One region of the Klebsiella oxytoca genome, then DNA from elsewhere that is predicted to be linked to it. Evidence: riboswitches for the same ligand, from Rfam matches in the RefSeq annotation. Region 1 holds a riboswitch; the other holds the start of a gene.

Region 1 (12,236 bases):
TGTAGCTGCCAGACAAGTAGTATTCTCGTCCTGCAGTTTGGTAGCCATAAGCTGTCTCGTAATCTTTATCGAACAGGTTAGCTATTTTACCACGAACTGTCAGATGTGAGGTGACCGGATAAGACAAACCGACATCCCAAAGACTGACTCCCCCCATTTTTACATCACGAGAGTTATCGTAGTCATTATCATAACGCTCGCCGATATATTGATAGGCAACATTCCAGCCAAGATCGTAAACCCGCCCGCTTAACTCGTACTTCACCTGCTGTTTTGCTCGCCGGTAGAGAACTTTGTCGGTTTGATCATCACGAGGGTCAACATATTGCAAAGTCAGACGATGCTCAACCAGCCCCGTGGTGACATTTCCCGTCCATTCCAGGCCCTTAATTGTCGCCGACTTCACGTTGACATACTGATTGTTTTTGTAGCTGATCAGATTTTGAATCTCGTAACGATATGCCGAGAGACGCCAATCCAGCAGCCCCGTTAATCCTTCGAGCCCAACTTCCCACTGTTTAGACTCTTCCGGCTTCAGGTTCGGATTAGCAGAAATGCCAGGCCCAAAAGATGAAGCAAAGCGCGTTGCCCCATATTGCTGGCCAAGCGATGGTGCCAGAAAACCAGTACCATAGGAGAGAATAGCCCGATAACCATCAACAAACTCCCAGCCTGCAGCAGTTTGCCAGGTACCATGCCAGCCAAACTGCTCATCATGATCTTCTCGACCCGAGGCTTCCAGGGTTACAGTATCAATTTGCTGTTGCCCGGTTAGATAAAGCCCGGTGGTATCACGCTTGTAACTGTCTGATAATGAGGTGCTTTTTGATTTCAGCTTTTCCTGTTTCCAGTCAATCCCGGCACTAATCGCCCCATGGCCAACCTCTACGTTATTACCCCACTGGATATAACGCTGCTCCATGTTATCCAGTGTGGCGTCTCCAGCATAACGGCCAAGATCGCTACTGTAGTTATAGTTTTTAAGATGCTGGTAATTAGCAAGCAGCTGAGAGGAATAGATACCGGAGCTATAACGCAAACCGGTATCCCAAGACTGAGTATAATTCTGCGCTTCGTCATTACCACCAGCATAACCATACGAGCCCTGATCGTAATCATTATTCGCGGTATACCCATAACCACGAAAGAAACCGGAAAAGTTATTGTCAAATTTATGTTGCACTCCTCCCCAAAAAAGCTTGTTGCGATAGCCGTCGCGATCCTGGTCATCGCGATAGGGGGAGTCAGGCTGGACATTAAAGCCTTTTGTGGTCTGGTAAGCGCCAGCAGCCGTTAACAGCGTGTCGCCAAAGCGTTTATTCACCGCTCCATCGTAGGTCTGATAGCCATTTGTTCCTACCCCGGCATTAACCTGCGCACGCTCGTCGTCGCTCATTGTAATGATATTGACTACACCACCAATTGCGCCGGAGCCATAAACAGCCGATCGTGGGCCGCGGATATATTCGACACGCTGCACCAGGGATACCGGAATCTGACCAACATCAATGGAATTACTAATACCAGCGCGTGCCATCGGAATACCGTCAATCAGCACCAGAACATGGCGAGATTCGGTTCCACGAATGTGCATCGAAGAAGTCTGCCCAATTCCCCCATATTGTGAAATATCCACACCTGGTAATCGGCGCATCACATCATTCAAATCTTTCGCCTGCCAGCGCTCGATATCTTCCCGCGTAACAACATCGGCTGGCGCAAGAACCGTATTGACCGGCTGTTGAAAACGGTTTGCTGTGACCACTAACGTATCTGAATTGCTGTCCTGCGCCCAGCCGGAAAATGCCGTGACGGAGAGCGCCGTCATCAGCGAAGCTTTTTTAATCATTTTAAAGCATCCGTAATAAATAAAGGATGCCGCCGGCTCTATCAGTAGCACGCGATGATAGAAACCAAATGCGACGTATTCCGGCAGGTCTTCGGGCTTGGGGTGTTTAATGAATGAGGACTTCCCGCGAAAAACCGCAGTGTCTGCACAAGGCGCTCATCCCACTTTTCCTTACCGCTGCGCGTCAGCTCCAGATTTTCACTGGATTCCCTATTAACTCATAGGACCGGTGGCACGATGCTATAATCAGAACCATATAGATGTCCAGACTTCTATCGTTATATTTCCTTATATCATCAGGGCTGGACATCCCCGACGCTTTCCCTACAATCCCCGCGTACTTATTTTATTCAGGATACATCATGACCCCCGAACACCTTCCTACCGAACAATATGAAGCGCAGCTGGCAGAGAAAGTCGTCCGTTTGCAGAAAATGATGGCGCCTTTCAGCGCTCCGGTTCCGGAAGTGTTTCGTTCGCCGGTCAGCCACTATCGCATGCGCGCAGAGTTTCGCCTGTGGCACGATGGCGATGACCTGTACCACATTATGTTTGATCAGCAGACCAAATCCCGCATTCGCGTCGATACCTTTCCGGCCGCCAGCGAGCTGATTAATCAGCTGATGACCGCCGTGATTGAGGGCGTCCGCACTAATCCGGTGCTGCGCCATAAGCTGTTTCAGGTCGATTATCTGACCACGCTGAGCAATCAGGCCGTTATATCGCTGCTGTACCATAAAAAGCTCGACGACGAATGGCGTCAGCAGGCGGAGCTTTTCCGCGATGCGCTGCGGGCGCAAAACCTCAATGTGCATCTGATTGGCCGCGCAACAAAGACTAAAATCGAGCTGGATCAGGACTATATCGATGAGCGCCTGCCGGTAGGCGGGCGTGAAATGATCTATCGCCAGGTTGAAAATAGCTTCACCCAGCCAAACGCAGCGATGAACATTCAGATGCTGGAGTGGGCTATCGATGCCACGAAAGGCGCAACCGGCGATTTGCTTGAGCTGTACTGCGGTAACGGCAACTTTTCGCTGGCGCTGGCGCGTAATTTCGATCGCGTGCTGGCAACGGAGATAGCCAAACCGTCCGTAGCGGCGGCGCAATACAATATTGCCGCGAATCACATAGATAACGTGCAGATTATCCGCATGTCGGCGGAAGAGTTTACCCAGGCGATGAACGGCGTGCGGGAGTTTAACCGGCTACAGGGAATCGACCTGAAGAGCTACCGGTGCGAGACGATTTTTGTCGATCCACCGCGCAGCGGTCTGGATAGCGAAACAGAGAAAATGGTGCAGGCCTATCCGCATATTCTGTATATCTCCTGCAATCCGGAGACCTTATGCCAGAATCTGGAAACGCTCAGTGAGACGCATGAAGTGACGCGACTGGCGCTGTTCGACCAGTTCCCGTATACCCATCATATGGAGTGCGGCGTGCTGTTAACGAAGAAGTAAAACGTTGGCAGGAAACCCGGCAACAGCGCTGTTGCCGGGCGATACATTATTCAGAAGCCGTATTCTTACGATTACGTACCTTGCAGCCAATCCAGAACACCATAATCACCGAAAGCACCGCCGGGAAGAAGTTAGAGCCGATGTCCGGATACTCCGCGCGTACAACGGTGCTATAAACCAGCACGCCCAGGATAAAACAGCCAGCGGCAAGTCCCGGTAAACCCACGGGCATACTACGATTCTGATAGCGCTGATGCAGACAGTAAACCGTCAGCACCAGCGACAAAATAGGGAAGATGGAAAAAGGGACAATTGAGCTGAACAGCGCAGCAAAGGTTCCATTAATGGATAGACCCGCGATCAGTGCCAGCAGTAGCGTACCTCTATCTTGTTCTGAATGTTTCATTGCTCGTCCTTCACGTTATTCGGAATGATTTGATATTTTTTCTTGTTCACGGCGATACCAGTAATATGCGCCTTTCGAGATCATTCTAAGCTGCAGCACCAGGCGTTCTTCCAGCTGTCGACGCTGCTCAAGACTCACATCCAGGGCCTCGGCGCCAGCGTTAAAAACGATGGTGACCATAGCTTCAGCCTGCGCTTCGGTAAAGGCGCGCGGCATATGATTTTCGATTTCTAAATAGTCGGCAAGTTCCGCGATGAAATGCTGAATTTCACGCGCCACGGCGGCACGAAACGCCGCAGAAGTCCCCGACCGTTCACGCAGCAACAGTCGGAAGGCGTTCGGGTTATTACCAATGAATTCCATAAAGGTGGAAACAGAGGTGCGAATGACGCTGCCGCCTTTCGCGATACGCTGACGCGCCTGACGCATCAGCTGACGGAGCATGAGCCCGCTTTCATCAACCATGGTCAAACCAAGTTCATCAACATCACGAAAATGTCGATAGAAGGACGTTGGGGCAATCCCCGCTTCCCGCGCAACCTCACGCAGGCTTAAGCTGGCAAAACTCCGTTCAGCACTTAGCTGACTAAATGCTGCTTCCACCAGCGAACGCCGGGTTTTTTCTTTTTGTTGCGCTCTTACGCCCATCACGATGTCTGAATCCTTCCATAAGCTCTTCCGGCACTATACCAGAGATTAGAACTAATCGGTTTACACTGGATTGTGAATGATTGTTTACGAGCCGTTTCTGCTTTTATGCCGCAAAAAAGCACAACGATAATTGGGTTAAAGCGCGCCGAATGTTATCATCGTGTTTATTTTATGTATAAAACAGGTGAGTAATGCCATGTCACACTCTTGGGATTATGATGCAATTGTGATTGGTTCCGGTCCTGGCGGAGAAGGTGCCGCCATGGGGCTGGTGAAACAGGGAGCACGCGTTGCCGTCATTGAGCGCTACCATAACGTCGGCGGCGGTTGTACCCATTGGGGTACCATCCCGTCAAAAGCCCTCCGCCATGCCGTCAGCCGTATTATCGAGTTTAACCAAAACCCTCTCTACAGCGACCATTCCCGTCTTCTTCGTTCCTCCTTCGCCGACATCCTGAACCATGCCGACAGCGTCATTAACCAGCAAACCCATATGCGTCAGGGTTTCTATGAGCGTAACCACTGCGAAATCCTGCAGGGCAATGCCCATTTTGTTGATGAACACACGATCGCGCTGGAATGCCACGACGGTACTGTGGAAACGATCACGGCGGAAAAATTTGTGATTGCCTGTGGTTCGCGCCCGTACCATCCGGCAGACGTGGATTTCCACCACCCGCGTATTTATGACAGCGACTCGATTCTTAGCCTGCATCATGAACCGCGCCACGTGATTATCTACGGCGCCGGGGTGATCGGCTGTGAATATGCGTCGATCTTCCGCGGGATGGAGGTCAAGGTTGATCTGATCAACACCCGCGATCGTCTGCTGGCGTTCCTCGATCAGGAGATGTCCGACTCGCTCTCCTATCACTTCTGGAACAGCGGCGTGGTCATCCGCCACAATGAAGAATACGAAAAGATTGAAGGCGTTGATGACGGCGTCATCATGCATCTGAAATCCGGCAAAAAGCTCAAAGCGGACTGCCTGCTGTACGCCAACGGCCGCACCGGGAATACAGATTCTCTGGCGCTGGAAAATATTGGCCTGCAGACCGATAGCCGCGGTCAGCTAAAGGTCAACAGCATGTACCAGACCGCCCTGCCGCATATTTATGCCGTCGGCGATGTCATTGGCTATCCAAGCCTGGCCTCTGCTGCCTACGATCAAGGGCGCATTGCGGCCCAGGCGTTGGTGAAAGGCGAAGCATCTGCGCATCTGATTGAGGATATTCCTACCGGGATTTACACCATTCCGGAAATTAGCTCCGTCGGTAAAACCGAGCAGCAGCTGACGGCAATGAAAGTGCCTTATGAGGTAGGACGCGCGCAGTTCAAACATCTGGCACGAGCGCAGATTGTTGGGATGAGCGTCGGTACGCTGAAGATCCTGTTTCATCGCGAAACCAAAGAGATCCTCGGGATTCATTGCTTTGGCGAGCGCGCGGCCGAGATCATTCATATCGGCCAGGCGATCATGGAGCAGAAAGGCGGCGGTAACACCATTGAGTACTTCGTTAACACCACCTTTAACTACCCGACCATGGCGGAAGCCTATCGGGTAGCGGCGTTAAATGGCTTAAACCGCCTGTTTTAACGCGGCGTCGAAATGGCCATCCATCTTACCGCGGATGGCCTCCGCCAGATGCTCATAACGGCTACGCAGCGGGGAGCCCGGACGATAAACCAGCCCAACGGTACGTCTGGGTTCCGGCTTGATGCAGGGCACATAGACCACGCCATCGCGCTTTCTCTCCTGCGGCACGGCTAAGGCCGGTAGTAGAGTAATGCCGCTGCCGGCAGCCACCATGTTACGCAGCGTTTCGAGGCTGGTCGCGCGAAAGTGGGTATCCTCATCGGCACCAGCTTCAAAGCAGAAGCCCATCGCCTGATCGCGCAGGCAGTGGCCATCTTCCAGCATCAGCAGCTTTTCACCCGCCAGGTCCGACATCGGTACGCACTCGCGGTTAGCCCATGGATGATCTTCGTAAACAGCCAGCATCATTGGCTCATCAAACAGCGGCACTTCAATAAAAGCTTCGCTCTCTTTAACCAGCGCCAGAATCGCGCAGTCGAGCTTACCGCTATCTAGCTGCGCCAGCAGCTGATGGGTCTGTGCTTCATGCAGATACATTTCCAGCTTAGGAAAGGTCTGGTGCAGCATTGGGATAATCAACGGCAACAGATAAGGGCCAATAGTCGGGATCAGTCCGATATGCAGCGGCCCTGACATCGTCTCTCCCTGCTGGCTTGCCATTTCCTTAAGCACTTTGACTTCGCGTAACACGGTACGCGCTTGATCCACCAGCAGCAGCCCTGCCTGGGTGAACAGAACCTTACGGCTGGTGCGCTCCAGCAACATCACGCCGAGTTCATCCTCCAGCTTGCGGATTTGTCCGCTGAGCGTAGGTTGGCTGACGTGACAAGAATCCGCCGCGCGGCGGAAGTGGCGGTGTTCGGCTAGCGCTACCAGATATTCAAGATCGCGAATATTCATTATTCATCCTCCATCGCCACGATAGTCCATGGCGATAGATAGAATAGCAACGAACGATTATCCCTATCAAGACTTCTGTTCAATAATAAACCCATAAATGAGGAAAACTTCATAAAATCATCGAGGTTCCTCATCAATATCTCTACCCGGATAACTAAAGCCAACGTGAACTTTTGCGGACCTTGTGTCCGCTTTTTTTTGCATAAAAAAGCCCGGGGATTGCCCGAGCTTCATTGATTAACCGCCCTGAAGGCGGAACGGCTAAGATTTAGACCAGACGCTGTTTGGCCTCAGCAATTGCGCGGGCAACCTGCTGCGGAGAAACGCCACCTTTAGCCGCACGCTTATCCAGACACGACTGCAGCGACAGGATTGGATAGACGTCATCAGCAATAACGCTGCTAAACTTCTGCAAATCGGTCAGCGGCAGTTCTTCCAGCGGCTTGCCCTGGGCTATGGCCTCAACCACCGCTTCGCCGACAATATGGTGCGCTTCACGGAACGGCACGCCTTTAGCTACCAGATAATCCGCCAGCTCGGTCGCATTCGCGTAGCCCTGCTGCGCCGCCTCTTCACAACGCGGGCGTTTTACCTGAATACCGTCAAGCACCAGAGCCGCCATATGCAGGCAGTCGAGCCAGGTATCAAGCGCGTCAAACAGCCCTTCTTTATCTTCCTGCATATCTTTGTTGTAGGCCAGAGGCAGCCCCTTGAGGGTCATCATCATGCCGGTAAGCGCGCCCTGTACGCGACCGCATTTACCGCGGATCAGCTCCAGCGCATCCGGGTTTTTCTTCTGCGGCATCAGGGATGAGCCGGAGGTTACGCGGTCAGAAAGCTCAATAAAGCCCGCTTCACCGGTATTAAAGAAGATCAGATCTTCGGCAAAGCGCGACAGGTGGACCATGCCGATTGAAGCATCGGACAGCAGTTCGAGCACGTGATCGCGATCGGACACGCTGTCCAGGCTATTGCGGGTAGCCGAAGCGAATCCCAGCCAGCCGGCAAGCTGTTCACGATCGATTTCATAGGCGGTACCCGCCAGCGCGCCGCAGCCCAGCGGGCTGACGTCCAGACGCTTCAACGCATCCTGCAGACGGCTTTCATCACGCGCCAGCATTTCGACATAGGCCAGACACCAGTGGGCAAATGTTACCGGCTGCGCGCGCTGCAGGTGGGTATAGCCCGGCATCACCGCGTCCTGATTAGCCTCCGCCGTCTCAACCAGCGCGCTTTGCAACTGGCGATTCGCCGACAGCAGCTCCACCACGGTGTCTTTGCACCATAGCTTCAGATCTGTCGCGACCTGGTCATTACGGCTACGCCCGGTATGCAGCTTTTTCCCCAGCTGGCCGACCTTGTCGATCAGTTTACCTTCCACCCAGCTGTGAATATCTTCCGCATCGCTTTCGAGGATCTGCTGCGGATTCGCCCGCACCTCTTCCAGCAGAATATTCAGCGCCTCTTCCAGCTGCAGTTGTTCATCAGCGGTCAAAACGCCAACCGTCACCAGCGCTTTGGACCAGGCAACAGAGCCAACGATATCCTGCTCCGCCAGGCGATAATCAAAGCGCAAAGAGTCGTTGAACTGTTTGAACCGCTGATCCGCTGCCTGAGTAAAACGCCCACCCCAAAGTGCCATAACATGCTTCCTTAATATCTTTGAATTTTATTGCCCGGTGCGCTGCACCTACCGGGCCGACAAAATGATTATTTGATTATGCCAGAATACGCGTGCCGATCGGCGTACCGTTAAACAGCGCAGGCAGCTGTTCCGCGTGGCGCCAGGAGGCGATATCCACCGGACGACCTAATGTCCGCGCCGCGTCCAGAGCCGCATTCACCTTGACGATCATTCCGTCGGTAATGATGCCCTGTTCAATCAGCTGCTCAGCCTTCGCCGCGGTCATTTCAGCAATACGCTGGCCTTTGCCATCGAGAATACCGCTTACGTCAGACAGCAGAATCAGATCGGCACCGAGCGTTGCCGCCAGCGCGGTGGCCGCCTGGTCGGCGTTAACGTTCATCAACTGGCCCTCATCGGTGACGCCGATAGAGCTCACGACCGGCAGATAGCCACCCGCCAGCAGCGTGTTAATCAACGCCGGAGAACCTGGCTGAGCGAATCCGACATGACCAAGCTCTTCATCTAGCTGCGTCACTTTGACGCTATCGCCATCGCCGAGGAATAGCCCAACGGAAGCCAGGCCGTGCTTTTTCGCCCAGGCCAGCAGCGTTTTATTGGCGGTACCCGCCAGCGCGCCGGTAATAATATCGATCTGATCCGCCGGCGTGACCCGCAGACCATTTTTCTTTTTCACCGGCAGGTTGAGCTGCTTCATGAGTTCATCCACCACGCAGCCGCCGCCGTGCACAATAATCAGCGGGCGCTGATGCGACTCGCGGTAGTTCACCAGCGCCGTAAACAGGCGCTCCAGCGCTTCTTCGCTATCCAGCAGGACGCCGCCGAGTTTGATAATTAAAGGATTCATCATCACACCTTAAATAAGAGACTGCGTCTCAGCGAAGCCGAAACGAATATTAGCGCACTGAACGGCCTGCGCGGCCGCGCCTTTCAGCAGGTTATCTTCCGCCGCCACCACGATGATATGTTCATCCTGGACCGCAAAACCGATATCACAGAATGGCAGACCGACCACATTTTTCAATGCAGGGACGCCTTTGTCGTATAAACGTACCAGCGGTTTATCCGCGTAGGCCTGCTGGAATACCGCCGCAACCTGCTCTTTGCTAACGCCTGGCTTCAGACGGCAGGTGATGGTTTCCAGAATCCCACGTTTAAAATTGCCCAGATGCGGGGTAAAAATAACCTCCGCGCCCAGGTGGGTTGAAATTTCCGGGTGATGACGATGGTTGAAAACGCCATAGGGTTGCAGGCTAACTTCGCAGAAGCTATTACCGATAGAGGCTTTACGCCCGGCGCCGCTGACTCCACTGGTGGCGTTGATCACCGGCCACTGGCTAAGATCTAATAACCCCGCGTCGATCAGCGGTTTTAACGACAGCTGGGCCGCCGTCGGATAGCAGCCCGGTACGGCGATCAGATTCGCCTCTTTCAGTTTATCGACGCTCCACTCGGCCAGGCCGTAAACCGCCTGCTCCAGCAGCTCAGGGTGCTGATGAGTAAAACCGTAATATTTTTCATAGAAGGCGCCGTCATTCACGCGAAACGCCCCGGAGAGATCGAACACCACGCAGCCTGCGGCAAGAAACTGTGGTGCAAGGTCATGGCTAACCTCATGCGCGGTGGCGAGAAAAACCACGTCCACTCCGGCGCTAAACTCGCTGATATCGGACATCGGCTGCAGCGGCAGATCGACAATGCCTTTCAGCTGCGGATGCAAATCGGAAACTAATTTTCCCGCATCATTGCTTTGCGCGGAGACCGTCAAAGCGGTTATGGTCATATGAGGATGGCGATTTACATAGGCCACTAGCTCTGCGCCGGCATAGCCGCTGGCGCCCACAATCAGCGTGTTCAACATTGGGGCTCTTCACCTTCTTGCTTACGTATATTTGCCCTGGAAGACCGTGGCCTTCCCCACCCTGTTGAGCCGTAAGAGCATCATCCTTACATTCGATGGGTTTTCTTACGCTCAACGATAATGTATTTTTATTCACAAATAATGCATGAATATTGATACTATCATGACCCGAGGTGTGTCAACAATGAAAAACAATTTACCGCCCTTTATCGAGATTTACCGCGCGTTGATCGCCACACCTTCCATCAGCGCGACCGAAGAGGCGCTGGATCAAAGCAATGAGTCTTTAATCAATTTATTGGCAGGCTGGTTCCGCGATATTGGCTTTAACGTTGAAGTTCAGCCGGTACCGGACACGCGGAACAAATTCAATCTGCTGGCCAGCACTGGTCACGACGCGGGCGGCCTGCTGCTCGCCGGACATACCGATACCGTGCCGTTTGATGATGGCCGCTGGACCCGCGATCCTTTTACCCTGACCGAGCACGACAATAAGCTATACGGCCTTGGCACCGCCGATATGAAAGGCTTCTTCGCTTTCATTCTCGACGCCCTGCGTGACGTTGATGTCACTAAACTGAAAAAGCCGCTCTATATTCTGGCAACGGCCGATGAAGAAACCAGTATGGCCGGCGCCCGCTATTTCGCCGAAACAACCCAGCTACGACCAGACTGCGCCATTATCGGCGAACCGACTTCGCTGCAGCCGGTGCGCGCACACAAAGGTCATATATCCACCGCGGTTCGCGTCCTGGGGCAGTCTGGCCACTCCAGCGACCCGGCGCGCGGCGTCAACGCCATTGAGCTGATGCACGATGCCATCGGCCGCATCATGCAGCTGCGCGATGACCTGAAAGAGCGTTATCACTACGCCGCGTTTACCGTCCCGTATCCCACGCTTAACCTCGGGGCAATTCACGGCGGCGATGCCTCCAACCGCATTTGCGCCTGCTGTGAACTGCACATGGATATTCGCCCACTGCCCGGCATGACGCTCAACGATCTTAACGGGCTGCTGAACGAGGCGCTGGCACCGGTGAGCGAACGCTGGCCCGGACGCCTGACCGTATCTGAACTGCATCCGCCGATCCCTGGCTACGAATGCCCACCGGACCATAAGCTGGTCGAGGTGGTCGAGAAACTACTCGGCGCGCAAACCGAAGTGGTGAACTACTGTACCGAAGCGCCGTTTATTCAGACCCTGTGTCCGACGCTGGTATTGGGTCCAGGCTCTATTAATCAGGCCCACCAGCCTGATGAGTACCTGGAAACGCGTTTTATTAAGCCAACTCGCGAGCTTATCACTCAGGTGGTCCATCATTTTTGTTGGCACTAAAACGCGCACCCTTCCGCTCAATTCTGCCTGTGTGGAAGGGTGGCACTTATCACATTTTCATAAGCAACACTTATCAAGCGACCTCTGATTTAAATTTGGCAAATTGCCGCGATTTATTCGTTTGCTGAACCGATTTCGCAACAATTGACGTGGGGGTTTTTACGTGGCTTTATAAAAGACGGTTGCTTATCCACCGCTCAAATTATCGAGCGCCGGATATAACAAAATAAAATGAGATGGGGTGTCTGGGGTAACATGAACGAACAATATTCCGCTTTGCGTAGTAATGTCAGTATGCTCGGTAAGGTGCTGGGCGACACCATCAAGGATGCGCTAGGAGAGAACATTCTTGATCGTGTCGAAACTATCCGTAAGTTGTCCAAATCTTCTCGCGCCGGCAATGAAGCCAATCGCCAGGAGCTGCTCACCACGCTGCAAAACCTGTCTAACGACGAGCTGCTGCCGGTGGCGCGCGCTTTTAGCCAGTTTCTGAACCTGGCGAATACCGCTGAGCAATACCACAGCATT
Region 2 (12,236 bases), 1.2 Mb from region 1:
CGGAGGAGATAAAGTCGGTACCCGGCAGGAACTGCATCAGCAGACGCGCGGTACGACGCATATCGGAGTGGGTGAAGGTCTGGTCGTTACTCGAGGCGCACTCCAGATCCAGCGACGAGCAGATCAGGTTTTCCGCCAGCACCGCGCGAATGCCTGACGGCACGGCAGACGGCACGCCGATGCAGCTTACGGAGCCGTTTTGCAGGCCCTGAACGCCGGCGGCTTTGGTGATGTAGATACAGCGTGCTTCCAGATAAAGCATGGATTTGCCTTCGGCATAGCCCATCTGTACTTCCGAGCCGGAGCCGGAGGTGAAGCGCATTTTCAGGCCGCGAGAGGCATAGGACGAGGCGAGGAAGCCCTTCGACCACGGCGTATCGTCGCCGTCGGTGAAGACCGGTTCGGTGCCGTAAACGGAAATGGTTTCGGCGTAACAGGTGTGGCCCAGCATGCCGAGCTTCAGTTCGGTGGCTTCTTCCAGCGAGCACTGGGTCAGTACGCCTGGACGGCCGACCTGCGAGCCGACCAGCAGGGCGATGGCGTTGAACGGCGCATAGCGCGCGACCGCAACGGTGGTTTCCTGTTCGTCAAATCCGCGCCATGCGCCTTCGGCGGCGTCGGCGGCAATTTGTACCGGGTTATCTTTGACGTTGGTGACGTGCGCCTGCTGAGACGGGGTGCGGCGGGCGCGCATTTTCTGCATCGCCATCATCATCTCGACCACGTTCATATGCGAAACCACTTCGACGATTTTCGCTGGCGTCATCGCGGTGGTCAGCGGGACGATTTCGCTGCGTTTGACGTTCGGATCGCACAGCATGTTGGCCAGCTTGACCGAATCCATCGCCATCACTTCTTCGGCGCGGTTCAGGTTGATGCCGTAGCGGGCGATAAAGTGGTCGATCAGGTCGAATTCGCTAACCGGTTTTCCGTCCAGTTCGGTTACCGCGCCGTTAACGATTTTAATCGATGGTTTCGGGTCGTTCGGGCTTTCCATTGCGATAAAGCCTTCTTCGATCCACTCCTTAACGAAGCCGTCCTGATTCACAGGGCGTTTCGCCAGTGCTTCAAATCTTTTCGATCTCATGAATCAGCCTCGTGGATATCAGATGTAGGACGGGCGATCGTTTTTCGGTTCAGAACCGAGGGTCGCAAGAACGGTTTTGCCGATTTCGCGCGCGGAGATCACCGCCTGGCGGACCGCGCCGGAATCGCCGGAAATCACCAGAATGGCTTCGTTACTGAAGCTGGTGCCGTGCGCCGGAGAGCTATACGCCACGACTTCAACGTTGGCTGATTTCAGGGCGGTATCGGCCATCAGTACGCCAACGGAGGCCGGAGCGCCGACGATGATCCCGCAGGCGCGGCCAATCGGCGCGCCGAACGCTTTTTCCAGTGCGTAGCTGGCGCGAGCGGTGTACTGCAGCTCGATATGTCCGGCTTCGTTGCCGTACACATCGCCGAAGGTTCGGTCGAGCTCTTTCAGCGCGACTTCGATACCGCGCTTCACGTCGGAAACGTCGTTGCCGCCTAAAATAATCAGCGAACCGTGGCCCGCGCCGCCTTTGGTGTCGCGCGGGAGCTCAATGCTGACAACTTCGGTGTTGGTGGCTTTCACCGCTTCGTCCGCCGCCATAATGTGCGGCCCTGCGCCGGTGCGGGCGCCGAGAATGCCGATGGAGCGATAGCGCTTTTCAAGCTTCATCGCGTCCAGCAAAGCGGTATCGACGTTGGCGATAACCAGACCCAGGGTGTCGCCAATGGCGGTCCCGACAAATTCCGTTAAACTGCAGCTTTTTTCTGCCATAGCCGTCTCTCGTATTGGATGGTTTTCGGTAGGGATGGCCTGCTGCTCCGGCGTTGCCACGCGGGCAATCACCTGAGCCATGATCTGTTCAACCAGCTCATTGCTGCTCATTGGCTAATTCCCTTTGGTAAGATTTTTTCTACATCGGTGTGAGGGCGTGGGATGACGTGTACGGCTTTCACTTCACCCACGTTACGTGCGGCGGCGGCACCCGCATCGGTGGCCGCTTTTACCGCGCCAACGTCGCCGCGCACGATGACGGTGACCAGCCCGGAGCCAATCTTTTCATAGCCCACTAACATCACATTGGCTGACTTAACCATTGCATCAGCGGCCTCTATGGCTGCGGTTAAGCCTTTGGTTTCTACCATTCCTAGTGCTTCTTGTTGCATAAAGACCTCGCATGGAGTGTTCCGATAGTTGGGACTATAAGAAGATGCGAGGAAAAAGAATGGCTGACTTAGATTTGATGGTAAAAAAATAGTGGGTTATCAATAATATAAAATTGTCATTTTTTAATTTAATATTTTGATTTTAATGATTATTTTTATTTTAATGGATGTGATTATCTTGTTTTGTATATTCCATTTTTACAAATTTCATCATGACGGATTTAATTTTATCTGCTATGTGCGAAAAGCTAATTTGTGATGTTTGTTGGAAAACGATGAGTTGGTTTTAGCAATATTTTTGCATCCCAGAGGGGCCGGATAATTGCAAGATCCGCACGTGAGTAAAGCCATTTCGGCTTATTAAATGACAATATTTTGTTATTGATGCCCGAATTTTCCGGAGATGCCGTCAGCAGGTTGCCAACAATTTGCGGAAGGGAGTTCATATAGTGATGGGAGTTGTAAATCTACTGCCAGCGGGATGTTGGCTGGCCTGGACACGAACTCTGCTAAGAAGGTGTCACAATGAATGATTCGTTAAAAGCGCAATGCACTGCCGAGTTTCTGGGCACCGGGCTGTTTTTGTTTTTCGGCATCGGTTGCCTGAGCGCGTTGACGGTGGCGGGCGCAAACCTCGGACTGTGGGAGATTTGCATCATCTGGGGGCTGGGGATTTCACTGGCCGTGTATCTGACTTCGGGAATATCCGGCGGGCATCTGAATCCAGCGGTGACCGTCGCTTTATGGCTGTTTGCCTGCTTTCCCGGGCGAAAAGTGTTCCCCTATATTGTTGCGCAGGTTGCTGGCGCTTTTAGCGGCGCGGTGCTGGCCTATGTTCTGTACAGCACGATGTTTACCGGGTATGAAGCCGCACACCATATCGTACGCGGCAGCGTAGAAAGTCTGCAGCTGGCGGGCATTTTCAGTACCTACCCGGCGGCGTCGCTGAGTATCTGGCATGCAGCGTTAGTCGAAGTGGTTATTACCTCCATGTTGATGGGGATGATTATGGCGCTGACCGACGATGGCAACGGCGTGCCAAAAGGGCCGCTGGCCCCGCTGCTGATTGGCCTGCTGGTGGCGGTGATTGGCGCATCAACCGGGCCGCTTACTGGCTTTGCGATGAATCCGGCGCGTGATTTTGGACCTAAACTGTTTACGTGGATGGCGGGCTGGGGGGATATCGCGATGACCGGCGGGAGGGACATTCCCTATTTTATTGTACCGATTATTGCGCCACTGATTGGCGCCTGCCTTGGCGCCGCTATCTATCGTTATCTGATAGGTAATAACTTACCGTGTAATACCTGTAAATTAGAGGATTAATGCATCCGCTGAAATAGTTAAAAATTTTCATGAACCGGTATCACGAACTGGCCAAAAACGTCTCCCACGGATGGGAGACTTTTGCTATCGTATTATTCTTTTATCGTTAGCGGTAAATGATGAATAAAGGCAGTGAATATTAAAAAAATGTTTTATTTATAACAATAAATTAACTGAGAGGTTTTATCATGATTTCTGCGAGCACACTGAACTCAGAACTCATTAATAAAATCGCACAGGACTTTGCGCAGGCCACTAGTCTGGCGGTTGTGGTCGTCAATATTCACGGTGATGAAATATCTGAATTATTTAATTTCACGCCTTTCTGTCAGCTAATGCGTCAGCATCCCCAGCACAGTACCCGCTGCCGGATGAGCGACCGCTGCGGCGGTCTTGAGGCTTCAAAAACCGATCAGCTCTGTATCTACCGCTGTCATGCCGGGCTAACCGATTTTTCCATCCCGCTGGTGATTGCCGGGCACCTGGTCGGCTTCGTTCTCTGCGGGCAGGTGCGCCTGAGCAACGATGTTGAACTGGTCGATATCCTTAACGTGGACGACCGCTGGCAGGACGATCCCGAGCTGCTTAAAGCGTTCCGCGACGTGCCTGAGATGGACTACTCCAGGGTGATCGCTTCCGCTGATTTACTTAAACTTATCGTCGAAAACTGCCTGAAAAAGCAGCTCAACTTTGTGGTGATTAAAGACAATCCCCAGCAGCCTGAACCGGCGCGCGCCAGCCGGGTTGCCAGCCCGCACGACAGCAAAATGAAGAAGGCGCTGCGCTACATTGACGCCCATTTATCCGACGAGTTGCGCCTGGAAGATGTCGCCGCCCACGTTTATCTCAGCCCTTACTACTTCAGTAAACTGTTCAAAAAATATCAGGGTATCGGCTTTAATGCGTGGGTAAATCATCAGCGGATGGTGAGCGCCAAAGAGCTGCTTTGCCACAGCGACTGGAGCATCGCCAGCATTGCGCGAAATTTAGGATTTTCGCAAACCAGCTATTTTTGCAAAGTTTTTCGCCAGGCCTATCAGGTGACTCCGCAGGCTTATCGCCAGCAAATTAACGCCAGATCACAAACTGAATCATTTTAAATAGCAATATTTTGTTATTGCCGATTTTTGATATGTCCTCGTATCTGGCTCATTATAAAATGAAAATATCTCATTCAGAGCAATAAATTGTCATAGCGCAACAAAATAATAATGAGAGAACGATAAGCTGCACCAGTTTTTATTTATTTGATGGGATAGAGTGATATCCGAAATGGCTTTCAGCGCGCCATCGGCGTAATGAAACGGCTTTGGTAATTAAAAATTAAACACGACGGGAGCCATCCTGCTTCCGTAAGATGTTCCGGGAATCATTCGAGTGGGTTTTATCCCGCTCGGGAAAACCGACAGGCGCCAGGGAAGGGGGTGTGAATCCCCCGCAGCCCCCGCTGCTGTGATGCTGACGAACCCATATTTAGCCACTGATCTGCTTACCGGATTGGGAAGGATGGGGAAGGATGACGCTAAGCCAGAAGACCTGCCTGTCGGTAATAATCAACAACTTCGGTGGGAAGTGGGTTGCTCAGATGCGTACAGTCGAAAGACTGGGAATGCACGCAGCCCTACCACCCGGCACAGGATCGGGGTATGGCAGCCAGGCAGCACGCGTTTATTCTTGCAGGTACCGGCAGCGGTTGTGGTAAAACCACCGTTACGCTCGGTCTGCTCAGCCTGTTAAAGCAGCGCGGCATGCGGGTTCAGCCCTGTAAAGTCGGCCCGGATTACCTAGATACCGGCTGGCATACAGCCGTCAGCGGCGTCGCTTCCCGCAACCTCGACAGCTTTATGCTCCCGGAACCGGTGCTCAACGCGCTGTTTTGCCAACAGATGCAGCAGGCGGACATTGCGGTGATTGAAGGCGTGATGGGGCTGTATGACGGCTACGGCACCGACCCGAATTATTGCAGCACCGCCGCGATGGCCAAACAGTTAGGCTGCCCGGTTATTCTGCTGGTAGATGGCAAAGCGGTTTCCACCTCCATCGCCGCCACGGTGATGGGATTCCAACACTTCGATCCCAGCCTCAACATTGCCGGCGTTATCGTCAATCGCGTCAACAGCGAATCCCACTATCAACTACTCCAAAGCGCCATTGAACGCTACTGCGGGCTGCCGGTGCTCGGCTACGTGCCGCGCGTGGAAGGAGTGGCGTTACCCGAACGGCATCTGGGGCTGGTTACCGCCCGCGAGTCGCTGGTTAACCAGCAGCCGTGGCGCGATTTTGCCCACACGCTGGCGCAAACCCTGGATATTGAACGGCTTCTTGCCCTCAGCCAGCTCAGCGCCTTACCTGCCGGGCAGTGGCCCGCGCTGCCGTCACCTGATGCTGGCACAGGCCTGACGCTGGCGCTGGCCGACGACGAAGCTTTCAATTTTTACTATCCGGATAACCTCATGCTGCTTGAACGCTGCGGGGTGAAGATCGTGCGCTTCAGCCCGCTGCACGATAGCGAGCTTCCACCGTGCCAGATGATTTGGCTCGGCGGCGGCTATCCGGAACTTCACGCCGCCGCGCTGGCGGCCAATACGCCGATGCTGGCGCAGCTGCAGGAGGCGCACCGGCGCGGCGTGGCGATTTACGCCGAATGCGGCGGTCTGATGTATCTCGGCAGCACCCTTGAAGACGCCAGCGGTGAGATCTATCCGATGGCCAACCTGATCCCCGGCCATAGCAAAATGGGCAAACGGCTGACCCGCTTTGGCTACTGCGAGGCGCGAGCGATGCGGCAAACGCTGCTGGCGGCGCCCGGCGAAACCCTGCGCGGGCATGAGTTTCACTATTCGGATTTTACCCCGGAGACTCCGGCGGTTCTGGCCTGCCGCAAAGTGCGCGACGGGATGACCCTTCAGCAGTGGTCCGGCGGCTGGCAGATGGGCAACGCGTTCGCCAGCTATCTGCACCTGCACTTTGCCCAGCGCCCCACCATGCTCAACCACTGGCTGGCTGCGGCAAGGAGCGCGCTATGACGCTGCTGGCATGGGGCGTAGCCTGGCTCCTCGATTTTATCATCGGCGATCCGCAAAGCTGGCCGCATCCGGTGCGCTGGATTGGCAACCTGATCGCCGCCGTGCAGCGCGGCGTGCGCCGCTATTGCCGCAGCGATGTTGCCCTGCGCATCGGCGGCGGGGTGATGTGGATAGTTGTGGTCGGACTGACGTGGGGCGTCTGCTGGGGCGTGCTGACGCTGGCGCAGATCATTCATCCGTGGCTTGGCTGGCTGGTTGAGGTCTGGATGATTTTCACCGTACTGGCCGGGCGCTGCCTGGCGCAGTCGGCGCGGGACGTCGAGCGTCCGCTGCGCGCGGGCGATCTGGCGGAAAGCCGCGGTAAACTCTCATGGATTGTCGGGCGCGACACGTCGCAGCTCGAACTGCAGCAGATTAACCGTGCGGTGGTTGAGACGGTGGCGGAAAACACCGTCGATGGGATTATCGCGCCGCTCTTCTTCCTGCTGCTCGGCGGCGCGCCGCTGGCGATGGCCTATAAAGCGGTCAATACCCTAGACTCGATGGTCGGCTATAAGCACGAAAAATACCGCGCCATCGGCATGGTCAGCGCCCGCCTTGATGATGTCGCCAACTTTATTCCTGCCCGCCTGAGCTGGCTGCTTATTAGCCTCGCTGCTCTCCTCTGTGGTGAAGCGGGCGGCCGCGCGTTGCGCATCGGCTGGCGCGATCGCTACAACCACAGCAGCCCAAACTGCGGCTGGTCGGAAGCCGCCGTCGCCGGGGCGCTCGGTATCCGGCTCGGCGGCCCTAATGATTACTTTGGTCAGCGCGTAGAGAAGCCGTGGATCGGCGACGCCACGCGCGACGTTTCCGTAGACGATATTTCGCGAACGATTCGATTGATGTGGGTGTCTTCGACCCTGGCGCTGGCGCTGTTTATGGCGGTCCGGTACTGGCTGGTCGGCGCAGCCTGAGGAGAGATGAATGCACTATATCCAGCAACCGCAGGCGATTGAGGCGAAAAGCTTCGACATTATTGGCGACATTATTGCGCAGACCCGCCCGGACTACCGCTTTGCCAGCCCGCTGCACGAAGCCATTATCAAGCGGGTGATCCACACTACCGCCGACTTTGACTGGCTGGATATCCTGTGGTTTTCGTCCGATGTTCTTCCGCGTTTAAGCGCTGCGTTAAGCCAGCCCTGCACCCTGTATACCGACACCACCATGGCCCTTTCCGGGATCAATAAAACCCTGCTGGCGAAATTCGGCGGCGAGTGCCGCTGCTATATCAGCGATCCGCGGGTGGTGGCGGAGGCCAAAGCGCAGGGTATGACCCGCTCGATGGCGGCGGTCGATATTGCGGTCGCTGAAGAGGGCGAGAAGGTGTTTGTTTTCGGCAATGCGCCCACCGCGCTGTTTCGACTGCTGGAGCATGATGTCGCGGTCAACGGCGTGATTGGCGTGCCGGTCGGCTTCGTCGGCGCGGCGGAGTCGAAAGAAGCCCTGACGCAGAGCGGCCTGCCGGGCATTGCCGCGCTGGGCCGTAAAGGCGGCAGCAACGTCGCCGCCGCTATCGTCAACGCCATTCTGTACCACTTACAGGGGGAAAGATGAGCGAGCAATCCTTCGACGCCCCGGTGTGGCACAACGGCAAGGCGCTGCGCAAAGGCTATACCACCGGATCCTGCGCGACGGCGGCGGCTAAGGTCGCGGCGCTGATGGTGATGCGCCAGCATCTGATTCATCAGGTCTCCATTATCACTCCTTCCGGCGTCACTCTGTGCCTTAACGTCGAGTCGCCGCACGTTGAAGGGCAGCAGGCGATCGCCGCGATTCGCAAAGACGGCGGCGACGATGTTGACGCCACCCACGGGATGCTGATTTTCGCCCGCGTGGCGCTCGATGACTCCGGCGAGATTACCCTGCGCGGCGGCGAGGGCGTCGGCACCGTGACCCGCAAAGGAATTGGCCTGCCCATCGGCAGCCCGGCGATTAACCGCACCCCGCGCCACACCATTGAGTTGGCGGTGCGCGAAGCGATTGGCCCGTCGCGCGGGGCGACGGTAGAGATTTTTGCCCCGGAGGGCGAGGCGCGGGCGCAGAAGACCTATAACTCGCGGCTGGGTATCCTGGGCGGCATTTCGATTATTGGCACCACCGGTATCGTGACGCCGATGTCGGAAGAGAGCTGGAAGCGCTCGCTGTCGCTGGAGCTGGAAATTAAGCGCGCGGCGGGCCTGGAGCGAGTGGTGCTGGTGCCGGGCAACCACGGAGAACGCTTCGTACGCGAGCAGATGGGCATCGACTCGCAGGTAGTGGTCACCATGAGCAACTTCGTCGGCTACATGATTGAAGAGGCCGTGCGCCTCGGGTTCCGTCAGATTGTGTTGATTGGCCACCCCGGCAAGCTGATTAAAGTCGCCGCCGGGATATTTCACACCCACAGCCATATCGCCGATGCGCGCATGGAAACGCTGGTCGCGCATCTGGCGCTGCTCGGCGCGCCGCTGGCGCTTCTGCAGCTGGTCAGCGAATGCGATACCACCGAAGCGGCAATGGAGCACATCGACGCGTACGGTTTTCAGCATATCTATAACCATCTTGCCGAACGCATTTGCCTGCGGGTGACGCAGATGCTGCGCTTTACCAAAACGCCGCCCGTCTGCGACGCCATCATGTTCTCCTTTGATAACAAAGTCCTCGGCAGCAACCGCCCGGTGGCCGTGATTGCGCGGGAGATGTCATGTTAACGGTAGTCGGCATGGGGCCGTCAGGCCTGCATTTGATGACGCCGGCGGCGCAGGAAGCGGTCGCCAGTGCGGATGCGCTGGTGGGCGGCAAGCGGCATTTGCAGCAGTTCCCCGGGTTTCGCGGCGAGCAGTTTGCGCTGGGCGCCAATATTGCCGAGCTGCTGGAGTGGATCGGCGAACGTGAAGCGCAAAGGGTGGTGGTGCTGGCCTCCGGCGACCCGCTGTTTTACGGCATCGGTACGCGGCTGGTTGCCCACTTTGGCATCAATCGCGTGCGCATTATCCCCGGCATCAGCGCGGTGCAGTATCTGTGCGCAAAGGCTGGCATCGATATGAACGATATCTGGCTGACCAGCAGCCACGGGCGGGAGGTCTGTTTTGATGAGCTGGCGCGTCAGCGCAAGGTGGCGATGGTGACCGACGGGCGCTGCGGGCCGCGGGAAATCGCTGCCCAGCTGACGGCGCGGGGTAAAGGATATCGCTGGATGGTGATTGGCGAAAATCTGGCGATGCACAACGAGCGGATCCATTGGCTACCGGTCAGTGCGGTCGACGGCGAATATGAGATGAATGCGGTGGTGATCCTCGATGAAAGATGAGCTTTTTCTGCGCGGCGAGAAGGTACCGATGACCAAAGAGGCGGTTCGCGCGCTGGCGCTGGCCAAACTGGAACTGCACCGGGCCAGCCACCTGATTGATATCGGCGCCGGTACCGGCAGCGTGTCGATCGAGGCGGCGCTGCAGTATCCCTCTCTGCAGGTCACCGCCATCGAACGCAATCCCGCAGCCCTGCGGCTGCTGGACGAAAATCGCCAGCATTTTGCCTGCGGCAACATTGAGATCCTGCCGGGTGAAGCGCCGATGGTGATTGCCGAACGGGCCGACGCCATTTTTATGGGCGGCAGCGGCGGCCGCCTCGACGAACTGATTGACTGGTCGTGGCGGCAGCTCTATCCCGGCGGGCGTCTGGTTATGACTTTTATCCTGCAGGAAAACCTGAACGCGGCTCTCGACTACCTGCAACAGCGGGGGATCGCGCAGATTGATTGCCTGCAGCTGAACGTCTCATCGCTGACCGCGCTGGGCAGCGGCCACTATTTCAAACCGAATAATCCCGTTTTTGTTATCGCCTGTCAGAAGGAAGAAAACCATGGCTGAGACATTTGATCCCCGTAGTGTGTGGTTCGTTGGCGCAGGGCCGGGCGACCGTGAGCTGATTACCCTCAAGGGCTACCGCTTGTTACAGCAGGCCCAGGTGGTGATCTACGCCGGATCGCTGATTAACACCGAGCTTCTGGAGTATTGTCCGCCAGGCGCCGAGTGTCACGACAGCGCCGAACTGCATCTGGAGCAAATTCTCGACCTGATGGAAGCCGGGGTGAAAGCCGGGAAAACGGTAGTGCGCTTACAGACCGGAGACGTCTCGCTGTACGGCTCGGTCCGCGAGCAGGGGGAAGAGCTGAGCAAACGCGGCATCGACTGGCAGGTGGTGCCGGGCGTCAGCGCGTTTCTGGGGGCGGCGGCGGAGCTGGGCGTCGAGTACACCGTGCCTGAAGTTTCCCAGAGCCTGATTATCACCCGCCTCGAAGGGCGCACGCCGGTACCGGAGCGCGAGCAGCTTGAATCCTTTGCCAGCCACCAGACCTCGATGGCGATATATCTCTCGGTACAGCGCATTCACCGGGTAGCGGAGCGCCTGATTGAAGGCGGCTATCCGGCAACCACGCCGGTGGCGGTGATCTATAAAGCGACCTGGCCGGAAAGTCAGACCGTGCGCGGTACCCTGGCGGATATCGGCGACAAAGTGCGCGATGCGGGGATCCGCAAAACGGCGCTTATTCTGGTCGGCAATTTCCTCGGCTCGGAGTATCACTACTCAAAACTCTACGCGGCGGACTTTAGCCATGAATACCGTAAAGCCTGAATCTATCGCGCTCTTCTGCCTGACTCCCGGCGGCGTTCGGCTGGCGAAACGGCTGGCGGCGATGCTGCCGTTAACCTGCTTTACCAGCGAGAAGCTGCTGGAGGAGGGATTTCTCCCCTTTGAAAACGGCTTTGCCAGCGCCGCGCGCGAGGCCTTCTGCAGCTATTCGGCGCTGATTTTCATCGGTGCGACCGGGATTGCGGTACGCGTGCTGGCGCCGCTGGTGAATGACAAATTCAGCGACCCGGCGGTGGTGGTGATTGACGAGCAGGGCCAGCACGTCATTAGCCTGCTTTCCGGCCACGCGGGTGGAGCCAATGCCCTCAGCCGCTATCTGGCGGGGATGCTCGGCGCCGACCCGGTGATCACTACCGCCACCGACGTCAACGAGATGGCGGCGCTGGATACGCTGGCGTTCCAGCTGAATGCCCGGATGACCGACTTCCGCGCGGCGGTGAAAACCGTCAACCAGATGCTGGTCAGCCATCAGCGCGTCGGTCTGTGGTGGGACGACGAGCTGGATGAAGAGGTCAGCCGCTGCGACCGGCGCGGGTTTATTACCGTGACCGATTTGCATCAGCTTCCCGAGCTGGACGCGCTGGTCTGCATCACATTGCGCAACGAACTGCCGCCGATCGCCGTGCCGCACTGGAAGCTGGTGCCGCAGCGGGTGGTCGCCGGGATTGGCTGCCGCCGCGATACGCCATTCCCGCTATTAGCGGCGCTGCTGGCGCGTCAGCTTGAGGCGCAGCGTCTCGATCCGCTGGCGCTGAAAGCCATCGGCAGCGTCACGCTGAAGAAGCACGAGCAGGGGCTGATTCAGCTGGCTTCCTGCTGCCGCGTGCCGTTTGAAACTTTTACCGCCGATGCGCTGCGCGAGCATGAGCATCACTTTCCCGCTTCTGCGTTCGTCAGAAATACCGTCGGCGTGGGGAGCGTATCCGGTCCGGCGGCCTGGCTGCTGAGCCATGGGCAACTGTTAGGCGAAACCCTGCGTGAACAGGGCGTCACTATTACTTTGGGAGT

What was found. Region 1 has a riboswitch for cobalamin ahead of btuB (TonB-dependent vitamin B12 receptor BtuB). Riboswitches for the same ligand answer to the same signal wherever they lie in the genome.
Region 2: another riboswitch for cobalamin. It lies ahead of GJ746_RS20300 (cobyrinate a,c-diamide synthase); the one in region 1 lies ahead of btuB (TonB-dependent vitamin B12 receptor BtuB).

The regions. Positions count from the first base shown of each region.
Region 1 is NZ_CP046115.1:146,125-158,360, reverse strand. It holds gene btuB (TonB-dependent vitamin B12 receptor BtuB) at 1-1,849, opposite strand, end outside; gene murI (glutamate racemase) at 1-48, opposite strand, end outside; cobalamin riboswitch at 1,914-2,095, opposite strand; gene trmA (tRNA (uridine(54)-C5)-methyltransferase TrmA) at 2,212-3,312, shown strand; gene GJ746_RS00725 (YijD family membrane protein) at 3,359-3,718, opposite strand; gene fabR (HTH-type transcriptional repressor FabR) at 3,734-4,369, opposite strand; gene sthA (Si-specific NAD(P)(+) transhydrogenase) at 4,566-5,966, shown strand; gene oxyR (DNA-binding transcriptional regulator OxyR) at 5,949-6,866, opposite strand; gene argH (argininosuccinate lyase) at 7,135-8,508, opposite strand; gene argB (acetylglutamate kinase) at 8,585-9,361, opposite strand; gene argC (N-acetyl-gamma-glutamyl-phosphate reductase) at 9,368-10,372, opposite strand; gene argE (acetylornithine deacetylase) at 10,557-11,708, shown strand; gene ppc (phosphoenolpyruvate carboxylase) at 11,964-12,236, shown strand, end outside.
Region 2 is NZ_CP046115.1:4,348,155-4,360,390, reverse strand. It holds gene pduC (propanediol dehydratase large subunit PduC) at 1-1,087, opposite strand, end outside; gene pduB (propanediol utilization microcompartment protein PduB) at 1,106-1,918, opposite strand; gene pduA (propanediol utilization microcompartment protein PduA) at 1,915-2,199, opposite strand; gene pduF (propanediol diffusion facilitator PduF) at 2,725-3,525, shown strand; gene pocR (transcriptional regulator PocR) at 3,714-4,625, shown strand; cobalamin riboswitch at 4,916-5,084, shown strand; gene GJ746_RS20300 (cobyrinate a,c-diamide synthase) at 5,172-6,551, shown strand; gene cbiB (adenosylcobinamide-phosphate synthase CbiB) at 6,548-7,507, shown strand; gene GJ746_RS20290 (cobalt-precorrin-8 methylmutase) at 7,518-8,150, shown strand; gene cbiD (cobalt-precorrin-5B (C(1))-methyltransferase CbiD) at 8,147-9,286, shown strand; gene GJ746_RS20280 (cobalt-precorrin-7 (C(5))-methyltransferase) at 9,280-9,885, shown strand; gene GJ746_RS20275 (decarboxylating cobalt-precorrin-6B (C(15))-methyltransferase) at 9,875-10,444, shown strand; gene GJ746_RS20270 (cobalt-precorrin-4 methyltransferase) at 10,437-11,210, shown strand; gene cbiG (cobalt-precorrin 5A hydrolase) at 11,191-12,236, shown strand, end outside.